DNA from 3 places in the Lysinibacillus sp. 10T31 genome. Region 3 is predicted to be linked to each of the others. Evidence: riboswitches for the same ligand, from Rfam matches in the RefSeq annotation. Region 3 holds a riboswitch; each other region holds the start of a gene.
What was found. A riboswitch is a leader RNA that binds a small molecule or an ion and turns the genes downstream of it on or off. The one in region 3 is predicted to bind cobalamin.

Region 1: another riboswitch for cobalamin. It lies ahead of AC1DCY_RS03140 ((2Fe-2S) ferredoxin domain-containing protein); the one in region 3 lies ahead of nikA (nickel ABC transporter substrate-binding protein).
Region 2: another riboswitch for cobalamin. It lies ahead of AC1DCY_RS10595 (ribonucleoside-diphosphate reductase subunit alpha); the one in region 3 lies ahead of nikA (nickel ABC transporter substrate-binding protein).

The regions. Positions count from the first base shown of each region.
Region 1 is NZ_JBFTHS010000003.1:140,571-151,218, forward strand. It holds gene AC1DCY_RS03095 (cobalt-precorrin 5A hydrolase) at 1-252, opposite strand, end outside; gene cobM (precorrin-4 C(11)-methyltransferase) at 245-1,030, opposite strand; gene cobI (precorrin-2 C(20)-methyltransferase) at 1,030-1,737, opposite strand; gene cbiE (precorrin-6y C5,15-methyltransferase (decarboxylating) subunit CbiE) at 1,730-2,950, opposite strand; gene AC1DCY_RS03115 (cobalt-precorrin-5B (C(1))-methyltransferase) at 2,907-4,040, opposite strand; gene AC1DCY_RS03120 (precorrin-8X methylmutase) at 4,040-4,699, opposite strand; gene cobK (precorrin-6A reductase) at 4,712-5,473, opposite strand; gene AC1DCY_RS03130 (sirohydrochlorin chelatase) at 5,470-6,402, opposite strand; gene cobJ (precorrin-3B C(17)-methyltransferase) at 6,417-8,087, opposite strand; gene AC1DCY_RS03140 ((2Fe-2S) ferredoxin domain-containing protein) at 8,092-8,463, opposite strand; cobalamin riboswitch at 8,603-8,784, opposite strand; cobalamin riboswitch at 9,159-9,343, shown strand; gene AC1DCY_RS03145 (energy-coupling factor ABC transporter permease) at 9,503-10,249, shown strand; gene AC1DCY_RS03150 (energy-coupling factor ABC transporter substrate-binding protein) at 10,251-10,523, shown strand; gene cbiQ (cobalt ECF transporter T component CbiQ) at 10,527-10,648, shown strand, end outside.
Region 2 is NZ_JBFTHS010000015.1:16,194-26,841, forward strand. It holds gene AC1DCY_RS10545 (adenosylcobinamide amidohydrolase) at 1-387, shown strand, start outside; gene cbiB (adenosylcobinamide-phosphate synthase CbiB) at 384-1,340, shown strand; gene AC1DCY_RS10555 (pyridoxal phosphate-dependent aminotransferase) at 1,327-2,532, shown strand; gene AC1DCY_RS10560 (histidine phosphatase family protein) at 2,671-3,288, shown strand; gene AC1DCY_RS10565 (bifunctional adenosylcobinamide kinase/adenosylcobinamide-phosphate guanylyltransferase) at 3,300-3,875, shown strand; gene cobS (adenosylcobinamide-GDP ribazoletransferase) at 3,915-4,691, shown strand; gene AC1DCY_RS10575 (histidine phosphatase family protein) at 4,664-5,263, shown strand; gene AC1DCY_RS10580 (bifunctional adenosylcobinamide kinase/adenosylcobinamide-phosphate guanylyltransferase) at 5,212-5,604, shown strand; gene AC1DCY_RS10585 (ECF transporter S component) at 5,941-6,435, shown strand; gene AC1DCY_RS10590 (hypothetical protein) at 6,432-7,115, shown strand; cobalamin riboswitch at 7,225-7,412, shown strand; gene AC1DCY_RS10595 (ribonucleoside-diphosphate reductase subunit alpha) at 7,576-9,789, shown strand; gene AC1DCY_RS10600 (ribonucleotide-diphosphate reductase subunit beta) at 9,802-10,648, shown strand, end outside.
Region 3 is NZ_JBFTHS010000012.1:72,644-83,291, forward strand. It holds gene metE (5-methyltetrahydropteroyltriglutamate--homocysteine S-methyltransferase) at 1-1,132, shown strand, start outside; cobalamin riboswitch at 1,302-1,494, shown strand; gene nikA (nickel ABC transporter substrate-binding protein) at 1,634-3,247, shown strand; gene nikB (nickel ABC transporter permease) at 3,319-4,272, shown strand; gene AC1DCY_RS09185 (ABC transporter permease subunit) at 4,274-5,086, shown strand; gene AC1DCY_RS09190 (ABC transporter ATP-binding protein) at 5,097-5,870, shown strand; gene AC1DCY_RS09195 (ABC transporter ATP-binding protein) at 5,883-6,689, shown strand; gene AC1DCY_RS09200 (NUDIX hydrolase) at 6,793-7,221, shown strand; gene AC1DCY_RS09205 (C40 family peptidase) at 7,527-8,441, opposite strand; gene AC1DCY_RS09210 (hypothetical protein) at 8,766-8,990, shown strand; gene AC1DCY_RS09215 (DUF2089 family protein) at 9,544-9,909, shown strand; gene AC1DCY_RS09220 (SHOCT-like domain-containing protein) at 9,923-10,312, shown strand; gene AC1DCY_RS09225 (hypothetical protein) at 10,323-10,604, shown strand.

The DNA of each region.
Region 1 (10,648 bases), on a different contig from region 3:
GATGATTAAAATTAAGCCTTTATATTGCTTAAAAAGAGTAGGCAGCAGTAAACGCACAGTACCTGTAAACATCTGAATATGCTTTTCTGCTTCATCACCCTGCTCGAATTTACTCATGTAATATAAGTCGCTCGCAGCAAAGGTTTGCTGCAAGCGACGTCCAATTTGAACACCGTGCTTGGTGATGGCTACAACTGCATAAGGATTTCGTTGGTCAACCTCTGGCAATACGCCCTCTTGTAACTCAATCACTAGTCTTCACGCCTTTTCTAAAGCCATGTGTGAAGCTAGCATCATATAATTTCGAACGATATTGATCTTTATCATGAATATTCGGATCTAATGCCCAGCCAGCTAAAATCATCGCATGTTTACGAATACCATTCACACGCATTGCTTCATCCAGTTCAATTAATGTTGTACGTACGATTTTTTGATCTGGCCAAGAAGCTCGTTGAATAACAGCTACTGGTGTATCATCAGCCCAGCCAGCATTTTGTAATTCTTTTACTATTTTCTTTGTTAACGTTGCACTTAGGAATAATGCGATTGTACAGTGATGACTCGCTAAATCACGTAGCTTCTCGAATTCTGGTACAGGTGTACGTCCTTCGGCACGCGTTAAAATAAGTGTTTGTGTTAAGTCAGGAATTGTTAATTCTGCCCCAATTGCCGCTGCCGAAGCGAAAACAGAGCTAACACCAGGAATAACTTCATAGCCAATGCCTTCTTTTTTTAATAGTGCCACCTGCTCCATAATCGCTCCATACATTGCAGGGTCTCCCGTATGCATACGAGCTACTACTTTACCGGCATTGACACGATCTACCATGACCGCTACCATTTCCTCTAAATGCATCCCTGCTGTACGAATAACTTCTGCATCAGGTCGTGCCTTTGCAATAAGATCCTCACTCACTAAAGAATCTGTATACATGACAACGTCTGCTGTTTGTAGCATATGTAAGCCTTTTACTGTAATTAAATCTGGATCACCAGGACCAGCGCCGACAATATAAATTTTCTTCATTATTTACGCACCACCATTAACGTTAAATATTCTAAATCAACACCGTCTAGCTCCTGTACATCCCAAATAATTTCCTCGTCAGACGTTACCTTTGTTACGACCGATGCCTTATCAAGTAAATCTAAATCACGTAGCACCTCAAGCATTAAATCAATAACCTTCGCTACTTTTATGAACACCACTGCATCGTGACTTTCAATCGCTTCACGCATTGCATCATAGTCATCATGGGCAGGGACAATGGCTACACGATCATCGCCATCTGCCAGCGCGATTCCAAGTCGTGATGCTGATCCATTGAATGAAGAAATTCCGGGAACTGTTTGAATTTCAACGTCAGGGTGCATATCTTGCATAAGCTTCATCATATGGATGAACGTACTATATAGTAATGGGTCACCTTCTGTTACGAATGCGACGTCCTTACCTTCTTTTAATTTTTCATAGACAAGTTCCACTGATTTCGTCCATTCGCGTTCTAATACAGCTTCATCTTTTGTCATTGGGAATACTAGGCCAAGCATGTCCTTTTCTTCTGGGTTAATATAAACATCTACGATACGGTGGGCATAGCTTTTACTGCCTTTTAGTTTTTTCGGATAGGCAATAACAGGCGATTCTTGAATGATACGGAATGCCTTAACTGTAATTAACTCTGGATCACCAGGACCTACGCCCAAGCCATATAAAATACCAAGATTACTCATGATTTTCTTCCTTTCGATATGCAGAAATAATGTAGATTGGATTTAATGGGACAAAACGTGTCATATCTAATATTGGTTTACTGCGCGCAAGCTGTGCCTGCAAGATGTCTACAGCAAAACCACAAGACTTAAACGCTTCGACTGCTTTATATAAATTTTCAATTGTTGCAGCATTCAAGACAATACGACCATTTTGCTTTAAGCGTGTACAACACATTTGTAATAGCTCCACCATTTCTCCTCCTGTACCGCCGATAAAAATCGCATCCGGATCAGGGAAGTTTTCAAGTCCTGCTGGCGCTTTACTATGAATAGCTGTAATATCTACACGGAACTTTTGCTGATTTTGCAAGCAATTTTCTAAATCAGGAGCGTTTTTCTCCACTGCAAAAATTTGACCTTCTAGCGCAAGCTTACCTGCCTCAATGGCCATCGAACCCGTACATGTGCCAACATCCCAAACGACGCTATCCTTCTGTAGCTGCATCGCTTGTAAACTTAAAACACGAATTTCTTTTTTCGTAATAAGCCCTTTGTCTGGCTTACGCTGTGAGAATTCTTCATCATCAATACCGAGAGCATAACGTTTCGGTACTGAAGTTTGCTGTAGAATGACAACATTTAACGGAGAAAAATCAGCCATCTCTAATTCATCAAGCGAATACCAGCCGAATTTCTCATTTGTACCCTGTAAATTTTCTGCAACAAACGCACGGTATTCTGTCATGCCAAAATGTTTTAAATAACGTGCTAGCGCATTCGGATTATTTTCTGCATCTGTTAACAATGCCACTTTCTTTTTACCATCAATACGTTGTGCTAAGCCTTTCATGGAGCGCCCATGAATACTTGTGACATAAGCATCCTGCCAGCTTTCTCCCATCTTAGAAAAAGCAAGCTGTATTGAGCTCATATACGGATAAACTTCAATGTCTAGCTTCTTCGCTAAATAACCACCGATTCCGTAAAATAATGGATCCCCTGAAGCTAAAATAACTGTATTTCTTGTTTCTGTAGATAATTTTTCAACAAGCGCTGAAAGACCACCTTTAATCAACATTTTTTCACCAGTAAAGTTCGGGAAAAATTCTAGAACACGCTCCCCACCAACAAGTACCTCACAGTCTTCAATCCACTGCACATATTGCGGTAGCAAGCTTTCTTGTCCGTTATCCCCGATCCCAATCAATTTCATCGATCGATGCAATGTCATCAGCCCTTCCTAATAATTGTCCCTGCATCGAATAAATCGATGTGGAAAGCGTTAAACCACCCTTAATATGATGTAATGATGAATAACAGCACGCTTCACATAAGTGATTGAAGAATGCATCATAGCCCTTTTCTGCCATAATTTCTCCGACCTGTGAAGCAGTGTTTGCCTCTCGTACGTTTGTAACGGTTTCACCATCTGCACCTATATCCACTGCTAATTGAGCTAAAAAGTTAAAATCAATAGGCGCACTTTTGGAGTGCACCATCATGACACCTTGTGCCACTTTCGAGAATTTCCCCATCATACCAACAAGCGATACTCGCTTCATACCAAGTCGTTTACAATGCTTTAATGTAAAGCCTACAAAATCGCCCATTTCTATAAACGCTTCCTCTGGCAAATGAGGGTACTGTGCCATCGCATACTTTTCACTACGTCCACCAGTCGTAACAACTAAATGCTCACAACCAGCCTCTTTTGCAACACTGATCGCTTGGACAATGCTGGCCATATAGGCGGAACTTGAAAAAGGCACGACGGTTCCCCTTGTGCCTAAAATGGAGATGCCTCCAATAATACCAAGTCTCCCATTTAACGTTTTTTTAGCAATTTCCTCACCTTTAGGAACGGAAATAACTACATTAACGCCTCGTTTAATTTGAAATTCATCAAGTACGCCCTGTACAGTACTATGAATCATCTTCCGTGGTACTGGATTGATGGCTGCTTCTCCGACAGGTACTGGTAAGCCGGGCTTTGTTACACGCCCGACACCAATTCCGCCGTCCAAATGAATACCTGGTATAGCCGACCAGCTTACTGTGCCGATAATGAGTGCTTTATGTGTTGCGTCTGGGTCATCACCAGCATCTTTAATCGTTTCACAGCTGACAGCATCCTGCTGAAATGTACATTTTTCTATCGTAAAGGTCGCATCTCGGCCAATCGGCAAATGAATGGTACTAGTTTCTTGCTCTTCATTTGTAATTAAGGCAAGTAACGCAGCCTTCGTTACTGCAGTCGCACAGGATCCCGTTGTATAACCGTGACGCATGTCCTTGGGATCCTTTTTAGGCTTCCGCTCCATTATTTTTTCGCCTGTTCATCCGCTAAAAGTGAGACAGCATTCAATGCGGCAACCGTCACTGTACTACCGCCTTTACGACCAACATTTGTAATATACGGAATACCTTCTAGTTTTAATAGCTCTTCCTTCGATTCAGCAGCTGACACGAAGCCAACTGGCATACCGATAATTAAATCTGGTTTCGCTAAGCCTTCTTTAATTAAACGAATTAATTCAAGTAATGCTGTTGGTGCATTCCCAATTGCATAAATGCCACCTTCATGTAATTTAGCAGCCTTTTGCATAGAAATAATCGCACGTGTCGTGTTTATTTTTTTCGCTTCAATCGATACGTCTTCATCTGCAATATAGCAGTGTAAATCGCCTCCATGCTTTTGGAAGCGTTTTTTACCTGAACCACTTTCAATCATTTGCACATCTGCAATGACATGGCGACCGGCAAGAATTGATTTAATACCTGCTTCAATCGCTCCTGGTGTAATAATAACGCTACGTCCTAGTTCAAAATCAGCAGAAGCATGAATGATTCGGCGTACAATTTTCCACTCGTCCTCTGAGAAGTTATGCTCGCCCATTTCCTCTGCAATAATTGAAAAACTGTAATCGTAAATTTTATCTGGGTCTACTGTTAAAGGTTTGAAATCTGTTTTAAAATCCATTTGAATTGCCTCCTAAAGTGTGTTTTGTACAGCTTGTAATACATCTTCAAATGTAGAATATTGCTGTCCGTATTTTATATTTGGTCTTGCAATTAAAATCGTTTCAATGCCACATGCAAGGGCAGCGTCTAACTTTTCATCCACCGAGCCAACCTTGCCGCTTTCTTTCGTAATCATCAATGTCACATCATATTGACGAAACAGTGCTTCGTTTAATTCCTTAGAAAAAGGGCCCTGTATGGCAACAATATCTCTTTGTGCCACACCAAGTGCTTCACATTTTTCCATATTATCGAGTCGAGGAAGCATACGTGCAATCACCCGCGTATTTTCTAAGCCATGTAATACCTTTGTAAAGGTAGCCAGCGTTTTACTGCCCGTAGTTAACATAATGACACCACGTTTTTCAGCTGCTAAATGGGCAGCCTCTTCATAATCCTTCACAACCGTAATTAGTGGATGGGCATAATGCTCATGAGCACGTTCATAGCGAATATACGGAACATTGGCTTGCTCTGCTGCCGCCATGGCATTTTTTGAAGCTTCTTCGGCAAATGGATGAGAGGCATCTACAACTAAACGGTACCCTCGCTCAGTGATAATCGTCGCCATCTCCTCTGCCGTTAAACGACCGATTAAATGAGGTAGACCGACTTCTGCAAGGCTTGAAGCGGCTGAATCAGTAACGACCGTAGCCGTCACAGCATAACCTGCTGACTGTAGTTCAAGTGCTAGATTCCTAGCATCGCTCGTCCCTGCTAACATGAAAATCATTTTACCGGCTCCTCTTCATGGTGGTGATGATGGTCATGGTCGTGATCATGGTCGTGGTCGTGATCATGGTCGTGGTGGTCATGTCCATGGTCGTGGTCATGATGGTGATGATGATGCGCAGGTCCATGCACTGCCGCATAAGCACGATAATTTTCTAAATCTTGCATACCTGTCGATGTACCATTCACAGCTTGCTCAATACGCTCTAATAACACATTTTGCAAACGCTCATGATAGCCAAAATAGTTGGCAATTTGAAGATCACAGTCAGCATATTTTTCGTTAAATTGCTTGCACATGTCGTTCATACGCTCCATTAGGATACCTGTAAATAAAAAGTACGGTAGCATAATGATTTTTTTGGCACCAAGCTTCACACAGCGCTCTATTCCTTCTTCTACACGTGGATCTGTGACACCCATAAATGCGCTTTCCACATACTGAACAGGGAGCTTTTCCCATAACAAACGTGTGATTTTATAAAAATCACCATTTGCAGATGGATCACTACCGCCTCGTGCAATTAATAAAACGGCTGTATCTTTATGTTCTTCTTCAGCACTAAAACCAATTTCTGCTAAACGGTCTTCTAAAATAGCAAATATCTCTTCATGGACACCGATTGTTTGACCGTATGTGAACGTTATATCTGGATAATGCTCACGCGCATGTTCGATTTCTGCTGGAATATGTAGTTTGGAATGTCCAGCATGAAGAAGAATAATCGGAATAACATGTACCTCTGTAGCACCCTTCTTCACACAGTTCGTAATACCTTCTTCAATGTTTGGCGAAGCGAACTCTAAAAAACATGTTTCTACTAAAAAGCTATCATCAATACGAGGTGTCATTTGCTCGATAAACGTGCGTACCTCGTCATTCCCTGCTGCTAAACGGCTCCCGTGGCCGACAAATAAAATTGCTTTCATCTCATTACCCCTCACTAGTCGCCGCATGGTGCGGGCTCAACTTTTATTTTTGAAGACATATCCTGATACGTAAAATGTAGAATCTTTTTCACACGCTTGAAGTATTTAAACAAACGTTCATTTGGATGCGCATTGGCTTTATATTCTTCGATAATGTCTGTGATAAGTGGTATTAGCTGATCAGGCTCTAACCCCTCAACAACTGGCTGGGCCGCATGTGCTGTACGACCAACCGGCTTGGCACCAATAAAAACATCAAATTTACTTTTACGATAAACAATGCCAATATCATCAAATACCGCTCGATAACACGCCATACCACAGCCGTTAAAGCCAATATTTAATGTTTTCGGTAACGACATACCACCAAGCTTTTCTTGAATCTCTTCAGCATATGGAATCGAATCAAACTTTTCTCCATAACAGAAGTCACAAGCCTTTAACGATAATACGTCACCAAGTGGTGCTAGTAAAAAGCCAACTTCCCGAAGTTTTGCGGTAATCGTTTCAGGCTCAGACGTTGGAATTTTCAAATGAATTTGATGGTCTGGTGTATACTCCATCGTTCCTTCTTCGCCAACTACCTCAGCTAACGTCATCATTTGTTGAGGACTAAAGAACTTATTGGCAACCCCAGGACTAACCGCTAATTCAAAAATAGATTCGATTTTTTGTTGAATACGCTTAGGCGTTACTTTCACCGCGCTTGTTCCCTTCACCATAGTAAGAGCAGCTGTCGCCATTTCAAGTGATGATTTTTTAGGCTTTGGTTGTGGTGTTATGGCTAAACTGGGCTTAATACGATTGGCATTAGGATCGGTCGCAAAATCATTTCGTGCCGCTCCTGTTTCTTGATTCATCGCCCATGGTTCATTTTCTTCCTTAAGTCGTTGATGTGGTCGTAACGGCTGTTTTTCCTCACCAAGTGTATATTTACGCTGATACCCACGTGGCGTAATCATTTTATTGTCGTAGAAGAATGTTGTTGAATTCCCGATAATAACCGTTGTTAACATGCCGATATCATGTTCAAGCATTTCTGCTAAAGTAGTCATCGTAATTTCCTGACGGTCACGATACGCGCTTTTCACAAGTCCAACCGGCGTATCTGGAGAACGATATTCCAATAAAATTCGTTGTGCCTCTACAATTTGTCTCGTACGACGTCCACTTTTCGGGTTATAAAGAGCAATAACAAAATCCGCCATTGCTGCCGCTTCCACTCGTTTTGCAATTAAATTCCAAGGTGTTAGGTGATCGCTTAAACTAATGGTACAGGCGTCATGCATAATGGGAGCACCTAGTAAACTTGCACATGAATTAATAGCTGAAATACCTGGAACAATTTCTACCTCGATACCAGTTGCTTCTGTCCAACCTAGCTCGATTAATACTTCATACACTAATCCAGCCATTCCATAAACCCCGGCATCTCCACTGGAAATGACCGATACGATACTTCCAGCCTCTGCTTGACGCACCGCTTCTTGTGCACGTGAAACTTCCTCTGTCATACCAGTACTAATAATCGACTTTGCACTAACTAAATCCTGAATCAGTTCAACATAAGTTTTATAGCCTATAATCATATGACTTTGTTGTAGTGCCTCCACAGCACGAGTCGTAATATGTTTAAAGTCTCCAGGGCCAAAGCCAACTACGAAAATCTTACCTTTTTGAGCCATTTTGTTACCCCTCTTTCACCTTTTCAATGCCTTTAATGGCTGTTGTTTGCGCTGTACGCTGCAACGAACCTTCACGCAATGTAAAAACATGCTCATTATGTAACGCTTCATGATTTAAATCTTGTACGAGTGCTCTCGCATGCTCCATCGTCGGCACACGGTACCAATTCCCCTGAGGATAAGCAATGACAACACAAGCATCCTTACACCTGCCATTACAGCGGGTCCTTGTCGTATGTATTTCCTTATCAAGCGCTAGCAACTGTATTTCATCACGGATTGCCTGCGTAATGTCCTCAGCATCTTTTTTCATACAGCTACTACCATTGCAAATAAAAAGATGTGTTTTCATCCCCTCTAAATTCCAAGTTGTCATAGTTGTTCTCCCCTCATTTGCTTTTAGGAAAAAGAAAAACCTTTACTCTAGTCGAAGAGTAAAGGTTTAGTAGAAGCCAAATAAAAACGAATATATACGGGTACTCGCTCTCGCTTCAACTTCTCCCTCCGAAAAGTTTGCATGCATCATCACATAAGCAGGTTTCCTGACTTAAGCTTCCTTTTACTTTCGCGCCTTCCTAGTTTTCACTAGTGGCATCTGCGATTTCATCAGCTATTACAGTAGCGGGGGCTGTATCGGACTTTCACCGATTTCCCTATTATCTTGAAAATATTCAAGCACTTATGGATATGTTTTATATGAATTTTTTTATATCAATTATGCCTCGGCATAATTCCGTGACATCCGCCGGAGGCTTAAAGTTCTTTCAGCGGATGTTTGGATACCCGCTGAAAAGTAGCTTAAATTCGCATTCATCTCACCATCTATAGAGGTAGGAGACATTTGCTGAAAGAATTTAAATGTAATAGAAAACTGTTTCTATCATAGCTTATTTTTTTAAAATTTCAACATTTCTTTCTAAAATTGTGACATTATTATTAATTTTTTTTGAGAAATGCGACATTTATTTTAGATTTATCCGAATTTTCGACATAGAGACTCAATTAAAAATTTTTTCATAAAAAGTATAGCATATATATGGAAAATCATGTTACACTTTGTCGTGAAATCTCACAACTTCATCTTTTTTCGGTGCGAATTGTTCATCATTTCGCTTAAAAGGGAAGCCGGTTCAAGTCCGGCGCGGTCCCGCCACTGTACTAGGGAGTTTTATAGATAATGTCACTGTCCAAAGGATGGGAAGGCCTATAAAACGTTGAACTAAAGCCAGGAGACCTGCCGAAAAATATGTGATCGTTTCAACCTACGAGGATGGGTGTGCGGCTTAGCAGATTAGAATTTTATTTGCTTTTTTAGCTATGCACTTTTCCAAAACGGAAAAGTGCTTTTTATTTTCATTCAGAAATTGTTTAGTTCGCATACTAATTCGAAATATTTTAATGAGGAGGAGAGATTTTTGAAATTTTCAGGTTGGAAGCTTAGTTATTTCTTATTGGCATTTTTATTCGTGCCAAACCGTGCATTTGCGATGCATATTATGGAGGGCTTTTTGCCAATTGAATGGGCGATTTTTTGGTGGGTCATATCGATTCCTTTTATTATTTTAGGATTACGTTCAATTCGTAAAACCATTGATGAAAATCCGGAAACAAAAATGATATTAGGGCTATCGGGTGCCTTTGCCTTTGTACTATCAGCCTTAAAAATCCCTTCTGTAACGGGGAGTTGCTCGCATCCAACTGGGGTTGGGCTTGGAACAGTTCTTTTCGGACCATTAGCGATGAGTGTTATCGGGACAATCGTATTATTATTCCAATCTTTACTTTTAGCACATGGTGGGCTTACAACATTAGGGGCAAACACCTTTTCCATGGCAATTATGGGCCCTATTATCGCTTACTATGTTTTTAAGGGCTCACAAAAAATAGGACTATCATTTTCCATCGCTGTCTTTTTAGCAGCAATGCTTGGTGACTTAGGAACCTATATTGTCACTTCTGTGCAATTAGCCCTTGCCTTCCCTTCTGAGGTCGGAGGCTTTATGGCTTCATTCACAAAGTTTGCAGGTATTTTTGCGTTGACGCAAATTCCTCTTGCTGTTAGTGAAGGAATTTTAACAGTGATCGTTATGAACTTCCTGAAAAAATACAATGTCAGTGAATTAAAAGCTTTACGTGTGTTCTCAGCAAAGGAGGCTCACTAAAATGAAAAAAAACTTACTGCTCTTAGCCATTGTTGTGTTACTAGCAATCGTCCCCCTGTTTATTCAAAAAGGTGCAGAATTCGGAGGGGCTGATGGCGAAGCGGAAGCAGCAATTAGTGAAATTGATGCTAGCTACGAGCCATGGTTTGAAAGCTTATGGGAGCCGCCAAGTGGTGAAATTGAAAGCTTATTATTCGCACTACAAGCTGCTATCGGAGCTGGATTTATCGGCTATTTCATCGGCTTAATGCGCGGCAAACATAAAGAGGGTTAAGCGATGTTACTCATTGATAAGTATGCTTATTTGAATAAATTAGCGTCTGTTCATCCGCTAGAAAAAATGACGTTATCCCTTGGACTGCTTATATTGTCGCTTATCATGAGAGATGAACGAATTTC
Region 2 (10,648 bases), on a different contig from region 3:
ATAATGATTACAGCTGGTCTTGGCAATGCAGTCGATATTACGCGTGCCTTTCATCGTCAGGAGCAGTATCATGCTGGGACTATTAATACGTGGGTACTGATAAATGGAAGATTGTCGGATGAAGCTTTATTTCAGGCAATGATTTCTACGACAGAGGCAAAGGTCAAGGCGCTTATTGATGAGGGTATAACAGATCCAACAACAGGTACACAAGCTACAGGTACCTCTACGGATAGTTTGTTAATAGCTTCAACAGAGGAAGGCGACTACCATCAATATGCTGGACCCATTACGATGCTAGGAAAAGTTATTGGCCATGGTGTTTATGAAACGATGCGTGAGGCCATTCAAAAATATAAAAAAGATAAAGAGGAGAATCCATTATGATGGCACTGGTGATAGCCTGTATCATTGGGCTTGTTTTTGATTTAATAGTGGGTGATCCTCCTAAAATACCTCATCCAGTACGCTGGATTGGGAAGCTCATTCAGTCTCAAACAGAATTATGGAATAAAGGAAGAATGAAAAAATTCCGAGGCATGGTGATGTCACTCGCTGTAGTTGGCACAACGATGTTTGTTGTGACGGCTATTATGCTACTAAGTTATCAGGTTAGTCTACTATTTGGCATATTGGTGGAGGGCTTACTAATTGGGATTGGACTAGCTCAGCGTAGCTTAAAGGAAGCGGCGATGGCTGTCTATGAACCGCTCGTCAAAGGTGATTTTGCTGAAGCTCGTGTGAAGCTTTCTTGGATTGTCGGCCGTGATACGGAGAAACTTGACGAGGATGAGATTGTTCGTGGTGTTGTTGAGACGGTCTCAGAAAATACGAGTGACGGTGTAACTGCTCCATTATTTTACGCCTTTTTATTTGGCGCAATCGGGTTATGGGGCTATAAGGCCGTCAATACGTTAGACTCTATGATTGGCTATAAAAACGAAAAATATAAAGATTTTGGTATGTTTGCTGCAAAGCTAGACGATGTACTAAATTTTATTCCAAGTCGATTAACAGGTCTTCTGATGGTGCTAGGTACGAAAAATGAAACGAATGTATCTCTTGGTAAGCGCTTAAAACGTTGGGCACAAGATGCGAAAAAGCATCCAAGTCCTAATAGTGGTTATTTAGAAGCAGCAACAGCTGTTCAATTAGGGGTACAGCTTGGTGGAAAAAATACATATCAAGGTGTCGTATCTCATCGAGCAATAATGGGCGAGAAATTAGTTCCATTAACAAAAGAGCATATTGCAACGTCTGTGATTCATATGCGCATTGCGACCTTGCTCTTTACGCTTGTTATGTTAACAATGGAGGTGTTAATTTTTGCAATTACCTAATCACGGAGCAAATCCGCAAAATGTTTATCATCAGTTAGGACTTAATATGCCCGAAGAGGTATATGATTTTAGCGAAAATGTTAATTCGGCAGGGCCACCTGCATTCGTTGAGGCACGTTGGCGGACATTTTATCCGCTCATTCAACGTTATCCAGACCCGGAAGGTGAGCCGTTTTTATCAAAGGTGGCAGCTTTTCACGATGTTCAGAAAGATTCTGTATTACTAGGTAACGGTGCATCCGAGCTTTTTAGTGTTCTAGTTAGACGCTACGCCAATAAGCGTGTTATTATCGTACATCCAACTTTTTCAGAATATGAACGAACATTAACAGCAGCGGGCGCTGAAATTGTGCCCGTTATTGTAGAGGATATTGTTCACTACACATTGCCGATGGAGCTTCTGAAGCGTGAAATGGTGAACGCAGATGCTTTATATATTTGTACACCGAACAATCCGACTGGGGTGCTTCCAAAGAAAGAGGAGCTTCTCGAATTAATCTCTCACGGTGCAAAGGTCAATTGTGAGCTTGTCATCGATGAGGCATTTATTGACTGGGTAGATGAAGCTTATTCATTGATCCAGCATGTGATAGAAAACCCACATTTGATCGTCGTTCGTTCGATGACAAAAATGTATGCGATCCCAGGATTACGCCTTGGCTATTTAGTAGCAAGTCCGGTAGTTGTTACTGAGCTAAAGGATATCCTACCGCATTGGAACTTGAATGCCTTTGCCCTTGTTATCGGTACAGGCTGTTTAGATGAACATGTATATTGTGAGCAGGCCATTGCCTATGCTAAAAATCAACGGGAATCGCTGCAGAGCTATTTACAAGAACATGGTTGTCAGGTGACGAATAGTGTAACGAATTATGTATGTTTTGCATTACCGAAAAATCAGCAAGCAGATACATTTTTTACATATTGTTTATCAAAGGGCGTCGTGCTACGCCATACAAAAAACTTTATGGGCTTAAATGGTGAATGGTTCCGTATTGGAATTAAAGATATTGCAGCCATGACATATTTACTGAATTGTTTGCAGGCATGGTTTAACTTCTTTCAGCAGAAGTCTCCCACCTCTATAGGTGGGGAAATGAATGCGGTTTTAAGTCTCCTTTCAGCGGGTGTCCAATCATCTGTACCTGACGCTACGCTTTCGGTACAAAAGACATCCGCTGAAAGAAGTTAAAGCCTCCGGCGGATGTCACGGAATCGGAAAGGAGTGCTTTGTGCAAGCACAAAGCCGATTCCGGACGCATTGTTTATCTGCGCGAAAGCGTAGCGACAGCGGCAATTATGCCGGGGCATAATTGATTGCAAATTAGGGGTGAGAAAGTTGACAACTTTTTATTTAGTAAGACATGGTGAAACGATGTGGAATAAAGAGCATCGACTGCAGGGATGGTTAGATTCATCATTATCCGAGAATGGTATTTTACATGCAGAAAAACTTCGAGATCATTTGAAAAAATTCTCTTTTACAGCGGCATATAGCAGTTCAAGTGGCCGTGCTAAGGAAACGTTGCATATTCTTCTAAGTAATCGTCAGCTTCCAATATTTTATGAGGATAATTTGCGAGAGATTTTTTTAGGGGAATGGCAAGGGCAAACAGTCGAGGACATTATGACTACGCATCGCCTTGACTATGAATTATATACCGATTATCCTGGACAATTCGTCGCAACTCATACAGAAAGCTTTGGTACGGTAACAGAACGAGCAATGTTTACGTTAAAGAAAATAGCGGAAAAATATCCCGAGGACAATGTTTTAATTGTGTCCCATGCTGTAACGATTAAATGCGTCATTAATGCCATTTTAGGGCGAAGCATCAATCAGCTGTGGGCAGAACCATTTATTAATGGTACAAGTGTCACGATTATTGAACAAGTCGGGCCGCAATGGCTCGTTAAAGATATCGGGAACATTCAACATTTACAATAGGAGGCGTAACCATGCCACTGATTTTCATTACAGGGGGAGTACGCAGTGGTAAATCTCATTTTGCTGAAAAAGCGGCTGTTACTCACTATCAAAAACAGTTTACGCAAGCACAACGCCTTATTTATATTGCTTCTGGAGTTGCGTTGGACCATGAGATGGAGAAGCGAATAGTGCGCCATCAGGCAGATAGACGAGCACAAAAGATTGAGTGGCTAACGATAGAAGCACCTTATGACATCGCTGATACATTACATAAACTGACCGATGGAGATGTTGTGTTATGGGACTGTGTTACGACATGGTTGACAAATGCTTTTTACGAGGGCTTTGATACGGGAACTCCTTGTGTGGAACAACCTGGCTGTTTAGAGCAGAAACTTGATGTTTTAAAAATGGCGGTAGAGACGTTACTTGAGAAAAGGGTGACGTTTTTTATCGTGTCGAACGAATTATTCGATGAGCCTCCATATTCTAGTGAAGAAGTTGAATTATACCGACAAATGCTTGGGCAATTACATCAATGGTTCGTATCTATAGCGGATGAGGCCTATGAAATAAACTATGGTGTCGTAAAGAAATGGAAATAATGAATGACGCTTTGAAAATAAAAAGAAGGTGGCAAGACGATGAAAAATTTCTGGCATAGCATACAACTTGCGTTTCAATTTTTTACAGTTTTGCCGGTACATAAAGAAATTCCTTTGTCGAAAGCAACTATTACAGGGATGTTCGCCTTTTTGCCATGGATAGGGGCTCTCATGGGTACCGCAGTGGCAGCGGTAGTCTATGGATTAACTGAATGGACTTCTAGCAGCGAAGTCTTGCTTTCCTTTGTGATTATCGGATTGTTTGCTTTATTTACTGGTGGTTTACATCTAGACGGTTTTATTGACATGGGGGATGCCTATTTTTCGTATCGGGATCGTGAGAAGCGGCTTGAAATTTTAGATGATCCACGTGTTGGTGCATTTGGTGTACTTTCAGTGCTGTTTTTAGTGCTTGGTAAATTTGTGATACTGCACGAGTTATTCGTTCAGCATAAGTTTGCACTATGGATGCCTGTGTTTATTCCGTTATTAACACGAGTAGGCATGAGCTTTTATTTTATGTCGCTCAAGTGTTCAAAGGAAAAGGGGCTAGCCTACTTTTTTAAAACACATATTAAGCCGGGATCACTTATCTGTTTTATGCTTATCACATTAGTTGTGGCATATAGTAGCTTGTTGTTTGTCATAGACTTCTCAATTGCTCCACTAGTGTTGATGGCTGTATTAGCGATTGCCTTTTTAGTCTTTCGACAATTTACAGTCCGCAACTTTGGGGGCGTTTCTGGAGATTTACTCGGTGCTTCAATTGAAGGAATGGAGGTTGTCCTGTGGGTGACGTTGTTATTGTGCGCTTAATGAGACATGCACCAACAAAGGAAAATTTGGAGAAGCGGTATATCGGCTGGACAGATTCTGCATTAGCCGATGCATCTTTACTGACTATTGTAGATAAAAATGTCACGAAGGTGTATGGTAGCGATTTGCTACGCTGTAGAGAAACAGCTGCCCATTATTTTCCGAATGCAACATACTTGTCTGATAGGAGATTTCGAGAGTCGAACTTCGGAGAATTTGAAGGCCGCACATATGAGGACTTAAAATCCGATAGTCGTTATTGTGCATGGTTAGATGATCCCGTACAGTCACCACCTCCAAAGGGGGAAGGCTTTGATGACTTTTGTGAGCGTGTCATTGAAGGGTTCACGGCATTACCAAAAGATGAAGATGTTTATCATCTCGTTGTACATGGTGGAGTGATTCGAGCACTTCTCGTAGCATTTGCACCAACGGAGCAAACTTTTTGGTCGTATCAAACACTGCATGATAAAATGTTTTCTTTAACATTTACAAGAAAGGCTTGGGAGGAGGGAGCGCGATGCATGTCTTTATCGGAGGAGCCTATAGTGGAAAAACCGACTATGTCATGAAATTGCTTGCAGGTCAAAAAGTTGAGCTAGTAGATGGCGATTTACATGATAGCACTTCTACCTGCGATGTATTAGTTATTAAAAACTTAGAGAAGTGGCTCGTAACACAAGATCTTGAGGATGATGAACCCCTTGTTAGAACCATTTTGACAAGACTAAAGACTCTGGAAGAAAATTGTGCTGTCTATATTATAGTGACCGATATGGGACGTGGAGTTGTGCCTCTGGAAAAACAGTCACGATTATTGCGTGATACATGTGGGCGTTTGTATCAAGCATTATTTGCTGAAGCCGAACAAGTCGTACGCATTTGGTACGGTATCGGGGAACAAATAAAATGATATAGTTTTAAAAAAATTTTATTAGGCTTTTCATTTTGGGGATAAGATTTCCAAGGACGTATGCTTTGTAAATAAGTTGATTGGAGTGGAGGTTGGGCGACTCCTTGGGGATTAGCGATAGAGGAACGAAGGCTAAGTGCATCACATCCTGTGATAACGCCTTCGTGACCAACATCGTGTTGGCCCGAGACCCTGCAGCGCAGCGGATGTTTTCTGTGCGAAAGCGAAGCGGCAGCAACAAAAGCGGCTCATCGGACGCCCCCAGGAAAGCGCCCAACCGGAACGGAAATCAACCCCACGCTATTATAAAAAAATTTAAAGGAAAGAGGAAATGGAATGGATCGACAAAGATTGATGAAATTGACGCTCACGGCCATGGTAGCGGCAATTTGTGCAGTGGGTGCAGTCATTAAAGTTCCAACATTTATTACAACTGCAGCGCTTGACTCTGCACCCGCATTTTTGAGCGTTGTCTTTTTATCTCCAGTATTAGCTGGGGTTGCGGGAGTCATTGGGCATTTTATCTCAGCCTTAACTACTGGCTTCCCACTTGGACCGCTACATATTATTATCGCGGTTGAAATGTTTATTGTTGTATGGGTCTTTGGGGTTATGCATAAAAAAGGAATGCATTTCTGGAAATGGCCTGTGGCACTTGTTTTAAATGGTGTTGTAGCACCTATACCATTTTACTTTATCATTAGCCCAGCATTTTACTGGACGTCACTGACTAGTCTTCCGTTGGCAACACTTATAAATTTAGTAATCGTTGCGATTGCGATGCCAATTCTGTCGAAGGTGTTTGTGCGTAAGGAAGGTCGAGTACATTGAGAAATGCTATAAAAATAGGTGAGCTCATTGCTACAACAGATAATGCCGCAGCAATTGGTGAAAAACCACAAGATGTTGTGTCTGCTTCAGACAAGCTAACGGCATACTTAACTGCGCGTGTTACTTTTTTAGAGCAGCTTGCTGCAAATGCGTTACCAAGCCATATTTTACTCGCTAATTTTTCAGGAGATGCAGCGTGGTCGCGTTATGTTGCAGGCATTCAGCAGGTTTTTGATGAGGTTGGCCATAATTGTCCGCCAATAGACGGTAGCACAGAGTCCAATATGCCGACTTTACAATCAGGATTGTCTATTACGATGCTTGGTGAGCAGCAAAAACGCACAGCAACTAAGCATGAACAGCTTAGCTGGTACACTTATGGACTACCGCTTGTAGGCAATGAAGTCCTTGCGCAGCCTGATAATGTCGCACAGTTGCAACCTATTTTTCAGGCGTGGAAAGAGGGAATCGTGCAGCAAGTATGGCCAGTTGGATCAAAAGGTCTACAAGCCGAATTTACTCGGCTTTTTGGCGAGCAACAGGTCGAAAGTTCGTTAGATGTTGAGAAATCAGCTGGTCCATGTGCAGTAGTTTTGCTAGGAATACAGCCTGAAAAAGAGCAGCTAGCACAAAAAAAATTTCCTAGAAATTTTGAAAAACTACGTAAAACTGCATTGTAATTGGGCTTGCTTCGAGAAAATGTAGCACTTTATAACGTGCAAGGGGCAAAACGCCTATTGCATCAATAAACACAATATGTTAGATTTGTTTAGGAGTTAAACACAATATATAGTATTTTGGACGAGCGGTACCAATATGGTTTAAAAGGGAATTCGGAAAAAGAGTCATCTTAAGCCGAAGCTGTCCCCGCAACTGTAAGTGCTGACAAATGATGAGTAGGCCACTGTGAAAAACGGGAAGGTTATCATTTGGAGGAAGCATGAGCCAGGAGACCTGCCGATATGTTCAAGACAGCAACACATTCTTCGGGGATTGAGAAGTGGAGGCGAGAGATTTGTTCACTTCTTTGTGTGCATGTCCTTCATTTCCATTTCCGATTTTACTGCGATCACGTAACCGATAGATGTTGCGTGATCGCTTTTTGTGTTGTCTGGAGATAGAAAGGGAGAGAATGAGAACATGACAATTCAAATCGAACAGCAAATTGCTAAGCTCAAGAAAAGTTACACGGAGGATGAACTCGAAAGTTTTGTAAGATTATCGGATCGATGGCTACGAAAAAACGATAATGCCACATTTGAAGCATGGGCAGATGCGATGGTTTTACAAACGCTTAGCTTAATTGATGAGGAGGAGCCTTACTGGACATTTGTCGCAGCTCAAATTTATTTAGAAAAACTATATGATCAATTTGCAATGCGCCGTGGAGTTTCAGTAAAGGATGTTTATAAGGTTTTCCCAGAACAATTAGCACACTATACAGAAGCTGGTTTGTATCATGAAAGTTTAACAACAAAATATAGTGAGCAGGAGCTTCAGGAACTTGCTTCTTATTTAGATCCAAGTCGAGATGAGTTGTTTACGTATATTGGCTTAAAAACATTGATGGACCGCTATGTAGTCCGTGATTACACGAAAACACCAGTGGAACTACCACAGGAACGATGGATGGTCATTGCAATGACCCTGATGCAGGATGAAACAGAAAATCGTTTAGAAAAAGTCCGTGAATCTTACTGGGCGATGAGTAATTTATATATGACTGTTGCTACACCAACATTATCAAATGCAGGTAAAACACATGGTCAGCTATCAAGTTGCTTTATCGATACAGTAGATGATAGTTTACAAAGTATTTATGACACGAATACAGATGTCGCAACTTTATCGAAGTACGGCGGTGGTATTGGTGTTTATATGGGGAAAATTCGTAGCCGAGGCTCATCTATTAAAGGTTTTAAAGGTGCATCAAGTGGCGTTTTACCATGGATTAAACAGCTTAACAATACGGCGGTTTCAGTCGATCAGCTTGGGCAACGACAAGGAGCTATTGCTGTCTATCTAGATGTTTGGCATAAAGACATCTTTACGTTTTTAGATTTACGCTTAAACAATGGGGATGAGCGTCTGCGTGCCCATGATATTTTCACAGGGCTGTGCCTACCAGATTTATTTATGGAAACTGTTGAGGCACGTGGGGATTGGCATTTATTTGACCCACATGAAGTACGAGAGGTTATGGGATTCTCACTAGAGGATTTCTACGATGAGAAAAAGGGTGATGGCTCTTTCCGTACTAAATATGCGGAATGTATCGCGAATCCATTGTTAAGTCGTGAAGTCGTACCAGCTATTGATATTATGAAGCGTATTATGCGCTCACAGCTTGAAACAGGCGTACCGTTTATGTTCTATCGAGATGAAGTCAATCGCATGAATCCGAATAAGCATGAAGGAATGGTTTACAGCTCGAACCTGTGCACAGAGATATTCCAAAATATGTCAGCTACTGAGTTCGAATCTATTACCTTAGAGGATGATGTCATCGTAACACGTCGCAAACCTGGAGATTTCGTTGTATGTAACTTATCATCTATTAATTTAGGTAGAGCTGTACCGGCTGGTGTTCTAGAACGATTGATCCCAGTTCAAGTACGTATGCTAGATAACGTTATTGCTCTAAATACAATTCCAGTAAAACAAGCAGAGCGTACGAACCTACGCTACCGTGGTATTGGGCTTGGCACATTTGGCTGGCACCATTTATTAGCTTTGAAAGAAATTCAATGGGAGTCTGAGGAAGCAGTAGAATTTGCGGACAAGCTCTATGAAGAAATTGCTTATTTAACGATTCGTGCTTCTAACGATTTGGCATGTGAAAAAGGAGCATACCCATTATTTGAAGGCTCAGATTGGCATACTGGTGCGTATTTTGACAAACGTGGCTACGACAGCAATAAATGGAATGCGTTACGCGCCGCGGTTGCTGAGAAAGGTATGCGTAACGGCTATGTAATGGCAGTTGCACCGAACTCATCAACATCCATTTTAGCGGGCAGTACGGCTACGATTGATCCAATCTTCCAAAAGAGTTATTCAGAAGAGAAGAAGGATTACAAAATTCCAGTAACAGTACCTGATTTATCACCTGTGACGACTTGGTATTATAAATCTGCTTATTTCATCGATCAAAATTGGACAATCAAGCAAAATGCTGCACGAGCACGTCATATCGACCAAGGCATTTCACTTAATTTATACGTTCAAAATACGATTAAGGCGAAAGATTTACTAGCATTGCATATGAATGCATGGGCGAGCGGTGTGAAAACGACTTATTATGTGCGCTCAACGTCTGTAGAATTGCTAGAATGTGAGTCTTGCGCGAGCTAGGAGGAAGTAACAATGACAACTATTACAAAACGACAAATTATGGATAAGGATGCACCGAACCGTTCAACAGGGATTGTCAACGGACGTTCTTCTAACATTTTAAACTGGGATGATGTGCGTTTTAGCTGGGCATATCCTAAGTATAAAAAAATGCTAGGTAACTTCTGGACACCATTTGAGATTAATATGAGCAATGATGTGAAGCAGTTTCCTGGACTATCAGCGGATGAACAGGAATCCTTTTTAAAGATAATTGGCTTGCTTGCACTATTAGACAGTGTGCAAACAGATTTTGCGGGGAAAGTAGCTGATTATTTAACGGACTCAAGCTTAAATGCGTTAATGATTATTTTAGCGCAACAAGAGGTTATCCATAATCACTCTTATTCCTACGTGCTATCAAGTATTGTCAACAAAGACGAGCAGGATCGTACGTTTGACTATTGGCGTACAGAGCCAGTGCTAGAGCGACGTAATGATTTCGTTATTAAGGGCTACCAAGCATTTTCAGAGGAGCCAACTGTTGAAAATATGCTAGAAGCGATTGTCTATGATGTGATTTTAGAAGGTTTATTCTTCTATTCTGGCTTCGCGTTCTTCTATCATTTAGCACGCAATCAAAAAATGGTGGCCACGTCAACGATGATTAATTATATTAATCGCGATGAGCAGCTACATGTCGATTTATTTGTGAAGATTTATCAGGAGCTATTAGAGGAATATCCTGAATACGATACACCTGAACGAGCAGCTCGTGTACAAGAAATCTTCCGTGAAGCCGTGCAGCTAGAAATCGATTGGGCCAATGAAGTAATTGGCGATAAAGTTGAAGGCCTCGATGTCGAAGATGTCCATGATT
Region 3 (10,648 bases):
TCCAATCCGTCAAAACAATAGGATTCATCAAGCAGTTCAAACCGTGACAATTCAAGATTTCGAACGACACAGCGATTTTTATCAACGTCAAAAGATTCAACAGCAAGCATTAGGATTACCACTATTTCCAACGACTACAATTGGAAGTTTCCCTCAATCTGATGAGGTCAAAAGGAATCGTAATGTTTGGAGAAAGAAACAATTATCGAATGAAGAATACGAAGCATTTATAGAGCATGAAACAAAGCGTTGGATTAATATTCAAGAAGAACTAGATATCGATGTACTAGTTCATGGTGAATTTGAGCGTACTGATATGGTAGAGTATTTCGGTGAAAAACTTACCGGTTTTGCATTTACGAAAAAAGCATGGGTAGTATCATATGGATCTCGTTGTGTAAAGCCTCCTATCATTTATGGAGATGTCTCATGGGCATCACCAATAACCGTGAAGGAGTCCGTGTACGCTCAAAGTTTAACAAATCGTTTTGTGAAGGGGATGCTTACGGGGCCAGTGACAATTTTAAATTGGTCCTTTGTGCGAGACGATATTTCACGAAAAGATGTAGCTTTTCAAATTGCATTAGCACTTCGCAAAGAGGTTGAAGCCCTCGAAGGCGCAGGCATTTCCATCATTCAAGTTGATGAACCAGCACTACGAGAAGGTTTACCGCTTCGCAAAGAAGGATGGGGAGCTTACTTGGAGTGGGCTGTCAATTCCTTCAAACTTGCTACATCTAGTGTCAAAGATGAAACACAAATCCATACACATATGTGTTACTGTGAATTTAACGATTTCATAGAACCAATTAGTTCACTTGATGCAGATGTTATTTCAATTGAAACATCTCGTAGCCATGGGGAGCTTATCGCTTCACTTCAAGTTCATCCATATAAAAAAGGAATTGGTTTAGGGGTATATGATATTCATAGTCCGCATGTGCCAAACGAGGAAGAAATGCTAGAAATTATGCGAGACAGTTTACAGGTTCTTGAAAGTAATCAATTTTGGGTAAATCCAGATTGTGGCTTAAAAACGAGAAAAGAAGCAGAAACGATTAAGGCGCTAGCAAATATGGTGACAGCTACTAAAATATTACGCCAGGAAGTAAAGCAATCAACACTGAGTTAACGAAAGAATTGTTATATCCACTATATCTTCTCTCCGAATAAAAAGAAGTTATACAAGGCCAGGGTTAAGCTACCTGGCCTTTTTATGTTAGTCATTATTTCGAGGTTTTTATTATATTCAGAAAATAAAATTGACGTGAACATTAGAGCATGTTATGTTTATTACTAATTTCATAGCAATCATTACAAGTTTGAATGAAATAAGCTTTCATTCAATTAAAAGGAAAATGGGTGTAAATCCCATGCTGTCCCGCAGCTGTAAATGAGGAGTTTTGTTTCAATTGCCACTGAGTTATTACTTGGGAAGGTGAAGCAAAATATTGATTCATGAGCCAGAATGCCTGCTTGTAAGGAGATTCATTGATGATCTACGAAAGATAGGGAGATGGATGGGTGCTTGCTAACAGTAAGTTATTCTGTCCTTATTCTTTTATAGAATAAGGTTTTTTTATGCCTTCTCACCATCTACATTTGTAACACGAACAGAGATAGGAGACAGAAAATGAGATTGACAAAGTATTTACTTCCTTTCATGCTTGTTTTGATGTTCAGTCTACTTACTGGCTGTACAAGTACTGAAAAGGGAGAGCCAGCATCGAAACAACAGACAGACGAAAAAATGATTACGATTGGATGGCCATTAGATGTAGGTCCATTAAATCCCCATACATATTTACCAAATCAAATGACAGCCCAAGCAATGGTCTATGAATCATTGGTTGAATATAACGATGATGGAACAATTACGCCGAAACTAGCAGAAAGTTGGGACATCTCAAAGGATAAAACTTCTTATGTTTTCCATTTGAGAAAAGATGTCAAATATTCTGACGGAACGGCTTTTAATGCAGACAATGTGATTCGTAACTTTCATGCAGTTTTAGCTGATCGTGATATGCATTCTTGGATGGGTATGGTCAATCATATTAAAGAGGTTGTGAAAGTGGATGACTTTACAATTCGTTTGCAATTGGATGAACCTTATTATCCTGTGTTAAACGAACTTGCCTTTGTTAGACCTTTCCGTTTTTTAGGGGATAATGGATTCCCTAAAGGTGATGCGACGCAAGATTCAATTAAAGCGCCTATTGGGACAGGCCCATGGGTATTAACAGATTACAAAAAGGATGAGTACGCTTTATTTAGTCGCAACGAAAATTACTGGGGGGAAAAACCTCTTGTAGAACAAATAAAAGTAAAAATTATCCCTGATTCAGAATCTATTTCGTTGGCCTTTGAAAACGAAGAATTAGATTTAATATATGGTCGTGGCATCATTAGTTTAGATAACTATACGTTTTTAAAAGATAGTGGGAAATATAAAACGGCTACGTCTGAACCTTTGTCTACGCGTGCGTTACTGTTTAATACACAGTCAGGTCCGTTAGCAGAATTAAAGGTACGTCAAGCGATTCAATATGCAATCAATAAGGAGCAAATGGTTGACAGTATTACACATGGTACTGAAAAAGTGGCCAATACACTATTTTGGGATGCTGTTCCTTATGCAAATATTGATTTAGCTCCAATTTTATATAATCCGAAAAAAGCGCAGCAATTGCTAGATGAAGCGGGATGGACGCTACAGAAGGGTGATAAAATTCGCTCTAAAAACGGACAGCCACTAACATTAGATTTAATCTACATTGCAACAGATGCGATTCAAAAACCAATGGCGGAACTAATGCAAGGTGAACTTGCAAAAATAGGGGTACAGTTGAATTTAGAAGGCGCAGATGTGATGGTAGGTCTGCAAAAATTAATGGATGATCAGGTTGATATTAATTTCTGGCGGACAAATGGACCACCAACAGACCCACATAGCTTTGCTAATGAATCAGCGACACCAAACGCTAATGGTGTCTATGAAGCAAAATTAGGCTTACCAAATGCCAAAGAAATCGATAATAACATTCATCAATTATTAGTAGGTACAGATGAAAAAGAGCGAGTGCAACTTTATACGGATATTTTAACAGAGTTCCATGACCAAGCACTATTCTATCCTATATCTTATGAAACAAATAACGTGATTTATCAGCCATATATGAAGGATTTTGCTCCACGTGCATCTGAATATGATATTCCATATGCACAAATGGATAAAGAAAAATAACTGTAAAAGAGAGAGTATGTCTATTAAAGACAGCTCTCTCTTTATCATAGGATTGAGTAGGAAGTGACAGCATGTATGAATCGACATGGATGTTTTGTTTAAAAAGAATTTTGACATTGCCTTTTGTACTATTGGGCGTATCCATTTTGACCTTTATATTTATTCGTTTCGTTCCAATAGAGCCTGCTGAGGTCATACTTAGATTGGCAAGAGTTACACCAACAGCAGAAGCCATTCAAGCATTACGTGAAGAACTTGGAACAGACAAGCCTTTTCTCATTCAATATTTGCTATGGATAAAAGGCGTATTGCATTTAGATTTCGGTACATCTTTTGTTAGTAAATTACCCGTGGCACAGGAGCTATTTGCTAAATTACCAGCAACCATTGAATTAGCTGTTGCTGCATTTGTGTTGATTTTAGGGTTAAGTATGCCATTAGGAATCATAAGTGCTTTGTATAAGCACTCCATCATCGATAAAATAATTAGACTTTTAACCATCCTGAGTGTATCGATTCCAACATTTTGGTTAGGTTTTTTACTACTATATGTATTTAGCTTGAAATTAGGGATCTTCCCAACAAACGGAAAAGGCACTTTAGCTCATTTAGTTTTACCTGCATTCGCATTAGCTTTACCAACAATTGGACTGTTCGTTCAGTTTATCCGTTCAGCTATCATTGAAGAATTACAACAGCATTATGTTCAATACGCGCAGCTAAGAGGATTAAAAAACTCTGTTATCCTTGTACGTCATGTTTTGAGAAATGCTGTTATACCGTTAACTACTTTGTTAGGTATGACGCTTGGTAATTTACTAGGTGGTGCAGTAATTGTGGAACAGGTTTTTAGCTGGCCAGGACTTGGTAGATATTTAATAGAATCCATTATTAATAGGGATTACCCAGTTGTACAATGCTATGTATTGATTATTGCTGTCATCTATGTTCTTGCAAATTTATGCACAGATGTATTGCATCGTCTATTGGATCCTCATCTCATGATGAAGGACAGGAGAGATTGAAGTGAGCCTATTTCGAAAAGAAAGTACAAATATGAAAAGATTATTTAGTTTAACGATACTGCTGGTCATTGGCTTATTGGGACTGTTTGCGCCAATTTTAATGCCCCATGATCCTTTAGCAGTCGATATATCAAAGAAATTTTTAGGTCCAACATGGGACTATCCATTAGGTACAGATCATTTAGGAAGATGTGTTTTCTCACGATTGCTTTTAGGTATTCGCTATTCTTTAGGATCAGCGCTCGTCATTCAAATAGTAGCCATTCTTTTAGCTATCTTACTAGGTGCTTTTGTAGCACTAAAACGAGGCCTGATAGATTTCCTATTTATTCGAATATGTGATATTTTATTAGCTTTTCCTACACTTGTTCTTGCATTTGGACTTTTAGGTTTATTAGGCCCTAGTTTAAAAAATGTGTTAATCGCACTTATTTTTACGCAATTTATTTATTATTCAAGATTGATAAGAAGTTTATTTATTGGGATGGACGAAAAAGATTTTATTCAAGCAGCCAGAATCAGTGGCACTTCTGGAATCAAATTAATCGCACGCCATTATATCCCCAATTTACTGCCACCTATCGTAACGATTGTTGTATTAGATATAGGGAAGGTTATTTTAGAAATCGCAGGCTTTTCCTTTATTGGACTTGGCGTGCAGGCCCCCATCCCTGAATGGGGAATGATGGTGAATGAAGGAAAACAATACATCCGCCAACATCCTGAATTAATGCTTTATCCTGGACTTGCCATCGTCCTTGTTGTGCTATTATTGAATCATTTGGCAAGTAGTTTCAAGAAGCTTGACCAGTAAAGGGGTATCTATGGAGAAAGTTTTAGAAGTGAAAGACTTAACGGTAAAAATCGGTGAGAAAAATATAGTAACCTCTATTAATATGACAGCCTATAAAGGGCGTGTTTTAGGGATTATAGGCGAAAGTGGTAGTGGAAAGACCATGCTTTGTCATGCCATCATGCAATCATTACCGGCTTCGGCGCAGATTACACAAGGCCAGATCATCTACCAACAAGAAAATTTATTGAATGTATCAGCCGCTAAATTGAGAACGTATCGCGGAAGGCATCTGTCTATGATTATGCAAAATCCATCTACAGCTTTTGATCGTATTCAAACAATCGAAAGCCATTTTCGAGAATCATTAAAAGCTCACTTTGTGATGACTAAAAAAGAAATGAGACAGATTGCCCTTGATGCTATGTATAAAGTCAATTTACCCAATCCAGAGAAGCTTTTGCACTATTATCCTTTCCAATTAAGTGGCGGAATGCTGCAGCGAGTGATGATTGCTTTGTCATTGGCGATACAAGCTTCTATATATATTGCAGATGAACCGACGACAGCTCTAGACACAGTCAATCAAAAACAAGTATTAACACTTTTTGATCGTATTCGCTCGGAAACGGAGGCTGCTATTATTCTTGTGACGCATGATCTAGGTGTTATTGCTGAACTAGCTGACGACGTGGCCGTGATGTATCAAGGCGAAATGATAGAGCACGCGAATGTCTATGATTTTTTTGATGAACCTCAGCATCCCTATACAAAAAAACTTTTACAATCAAGAATAATGTTTTAGAGGTGAAAAAATATGACGCTACTAGAAGTGAACAATATAGAGATGCAGTATGCTCAAAGACCGTTCTTGTTCAAACGAGGACAGGAAGCTCCTGTATTACAAAATGTTACATTTTCACTTCAGGAGGGTGAATGTTTAGGAATCGTCGGTCAAAGTGGTTCTGGCAAAAGTACATTAGGGCGTATTATTTTAGGAATTGAGCGACCAACAAAAGGTGAGGTTCTATTTCAAGGTATGAATCTTTACGATACAACAAGTAAGCAAAAAAAAATGATACGTAGAGATTTACAGGCCGTCTTTCAAAACAGCTATCATTCATTTAATCCGAAGCAGACGATTTTTGAGATAGTAGAAGAACCTCTCCTTAATTTCGAACGGTTCAGTAAAACAGAGAGACAACATAAAGTAAGGGAATTACTAGACTGCGTGGAGTTAGAAAGTACAATTGCTCAAAAAAACCCTTCACAACTTAGCGGAGGGCAACAGCAACGTGTCAACATCGCTAGAGCTCTTGCTTTGAATCCAAAATTGATTGTTTTAGATGAAGCCATTAGTAGTCTTGATATGATTTTGCAGAAGCATATTATTCAGTTACTACAAACACTGCAAAAAGACATGAAGCTTGCTTATATTTTCATTTCTCATGATTTACAAGCAACGCGATTTATGTCAGACCGTATCGTGGTGATGCAGCACGGTCAGCTAGTTGAGGAGATTGGGAGAGATGAATCATACAAGCATCCCGCATCTTTAGAGCTATACAATGCTATTTTGCCATCGCATCCTCGAGAAAGAACTATGAAAAATAAAAGATTTTAATTTTTTTCGATAAAGAAGCGGGTAGTTATATAACATTTATATATCCAATTGTTATAATAAGGTAAAAATCTTACACAGTCGAAGAAGATAATGGAGGTATGGGATGAAGAAAGGACAAATTCGAGCAATAGCTATTTGTGTATTTAGGAAAGGCAATTTAATACTTGTCTCTGAAGGCTTTGATGAGGTAAAGGGAGATCATTACTATCGGCCAATTGGCGGTGGAATTGAATATGGGGAGACAAGTTCTCATGCAATAAAGAGAGAAGTACTTGAAGAAATCGGGGCAAATATAAAGAACTTAAACTATTTAGGTACAATTGAAAACATATTTACATATAACGGCGACCTTGGACATGAAGTAGTTTTTGTATATGATGCTGAATTTGTTGAAAAGTCCTTTTATGAAAAACCTTCTTTTTTCGGACAAGAAGATAATGGTGCAATCTTTAAATTGCTTTGGAAGCCAATTAGCGATTTTACAGATAATAAATTAAAATTAGTTCCAGACGGATTAGTCGATTTGCTTTAGATCATTAAATAAATTAAAAGCTTTCTTACTTGTACATTGTGATTGGGTGTTATAGCTCACTTTAAAGGATTTCTATTTGTTAAGAAGTAGAGTGGTGAGATTTTCACATGACATAAAATACATCTCAATGCACACACTGATTTACAATTTAAAACCCTGAATAATTTTTAAGCCAGTACAATTAGTACTGGCTCTTATTTACGTATAATGATTATGAAGTAGGTGGAAGTGTGAAATGATATTGCCTAGAAGCAAAAGAACGAAAAAAGGCATCTCATCCATAGATGAAACACCTTTTCTTGAAGTTATTGAGCTAAGCGTTGGATGAAGGCATCTAATTGTACAAGTGTAACATTGTCGTTCACTCCGAAAGTATTGTCACCTTTACCAACTGTAACTTTATTGGAAGCTAGAATTGATACATAATTGTAAGCCCAATGCGTACTTGAAACATCATCAAATTGTACTGCTGCTCCTTGTTGTTTCAAATGGAATGCTTCCACTAAAACTTTCGATAATTGACCACGTGTCATTGGAGAACCTGGATTGAATTTTCCATTTTCATCGCCGCTAAAGACGCCGATTTTTTTTAGTGCTTCCGCAGCACCCGCATATTTAGACGATGGTGTTATATCAGGAAAACTTGAATTGGTGTTACTAGTATCTAAATGTAATTGTTTAGCCAGTTTAAGAGCAACCTCTCCACGCGATGCATAAACGCTAAAATCGATTTCATCACCTTTTACTTCTCCCAAATCATTTTCAGTGAAGTTTGCAATGCGTTTTGCCCCTACGTAACGAGATCCCCAATAATAAGGATCATTGATTTTATCGATTTTTACCCCAGAACTTGTAGTAGCTGAAATAAAATTGCTGTCACCTATGTAAATGCCAACATGAGAAACACCGCTTCCCGAAGTATTAAAGAATACAAGATCCCCAGTCTTCAACTGATCTTTAGCAATCGAAGTACCTTGCTGATACTGAGCTGTAGATGTACGTTGTAGTGAAATCCCTAACTTAGAAAAAACGATTTGTGTATATGCTGAGCAATCTATACCTGTCTTAATATCTGTCCCTCCATATTGATAAGGAACACCTATATATGCTTTTGCTGTATTTGTTATATCTGCTATTGTTGCTGCTTTCGCTTCATGAACACCCATGCCTGTGAAAATCATAAACGATGCGAAAATGGGTAGTAATAATTTTTTCTTCAATAACCTTACTCCTTTCAAAAAGCTTTTGTTTTTGAATAAAGTAAGAATAGCATGAAACAGGCATGAGTTATTTTTCATTAATATTACCGATTGCCCTTAAACAGCAAAATTGAAACCTTATTTATAACTTTGTAAAACTTCTGCAATAATCATGGGCAATTTTACTAAAAATTATTGGAATAATTGGATGAAAAGAAGTTAAAGTGTTGGTTTGGATGTTTAATCCAATAGACAAACCGTTATATATTTTGGGGGTTTACTCAATAATTGTTGCTATTACAATTATTTGTATATTTTCTCAAAAGTCTGTGGAATAAATATAGAATGACAGTTATTAAGCTAAGAATGAAAAACTGTATGGTTGCTATCCAAAATAGAAATACAACGTCTGCGCCAAGAACAACCTCACCCGGTGGCAATTCTTTAGGGGGAGATGGGAATAAAATTATAAAGGAATATATAATAACAGAACAAAAGAATCCCAAATATATAGAAAGTAAGTATTTGTGGAATTCTATTTTAAATTTTATTAGTAATAAGAACATATAAATAGGCACAATGACAAAAGGAAGTATAAGAAGCTGCAAAAGACTCGAATCATTAAAAAATACTTGAACTAAGTAAGCAATAACAATATATGCGATACATACTATTGCGTAGTTTATATTATTCATTCTCATTCTCCGTTTCCTCCTCGATTAAATTTATACTACGCACTATCCCTTTCTTGTTAATTTAAAAATCTAATTAGCTTTATAGTAAGACGAACAGAATGGTATGATGTTCCAATTCTACTTGTCCTAACCTGTGCTATTAGTTGAAGCTATTAGTCTTGATATGATCTTGTAAAAGCATATCCAACACTTCAAAAGACATGCAGCTTGCTTACATTTTCATCTGTCATGCTTTATAAGCATCACGTTTTATGTCAGATCGCATACTGAAGAGTTGGAGTTTTTCTATTCAAAGAATGTGGATAATCAATAATATTAAATAAAAAATTAACATTATTGATTTTAGTGTTTATAAAAATTAATTTTATTGTTCACATTTTTAATTCTATGTTATATAATCAAATCAATTAAAAGAAAGGAATGTCATTATGGCTTATAAAGTAATCACAAATTGTCCTGTCTGCAGTAAAACATTGAAAATTACCAAGTTGCAGTGCTCTCATTGTCACACGACGATTGAAAATGAGTTTGAATTATCTAAGCTGGCATCCTTATCGAAGGATCAGCTTCATTTTGTGGAAGTATTTTTAACATGCAGAGGGAATATTAAAGAAGTTGAAAAGGAACTAGGGATTTCGTATCCAACAGTTCGAGGCAAGCTAACAGACATCATTTCATCCCTTGGCTATGTGCAGAAGAAGAAAAATGAAGTAGACGAGAAAAAAATTGTCACTATGTTGGAAAATGGCGAAATCACAGCAGAAGAAGCCATTAAACTTTTAAAAGACGAATAAGGAGGAATATATCATGAAAGAGGAAATCTCAAGAGTGTTAACAATGGTTCAAGAAGGTAAGATTGATGCAGAAAAGGCATCAGAACTGATTCAAGTATTAAAAGAGAAAGCAGAAACAGAAGAAAACCATTTAGAGAAACCGACTAAATATTTAGATAAAACTTTAAAAGTTCGTGTTGTATCTGCCGAAAATGATAACGTTACAGTCAATTTGCCTTTAAAGCTTGTCAAGGTTGTATTAATGGCTGGACATAGCATCGCAGCGAGTATTCCTCAATCGGAAAAATACGTTAAAGATATTGACATAAACCTTATTCTAGAAGCAATCGAAAACGAATTAGATGGCCAAATTGTTGATATTAAATCGGCTAACGGGGATACCGTTTCGGTCATCATTGAATAGTGATTTGCTTATGATGCATGTGAAAGTGAAAACAAAAGACGTTCGGTTTACCCTACCAGTTCCATATGCTTTTCTAAACATTGCTATTTCAATTTTGTCTTCAAAATTTGTTCAGCAATGTGCAAACAAATGGACAAAAAAGCACTTCGAAAGAAAAAAAGTAGACTTTGCCTTTCCGCTAATAGACAAAAAAACGCTAAAGCCTATCGTTAAGGAACTGAAGAATTATAAGGGGATCGTGCTAGTTGATGTCAAAGCTAAGGACGGTACTGAGGTTAAGGTTAGACTATAATTAGAATACACCGACCAACAGATTGATATTATGAAGATTAAGCT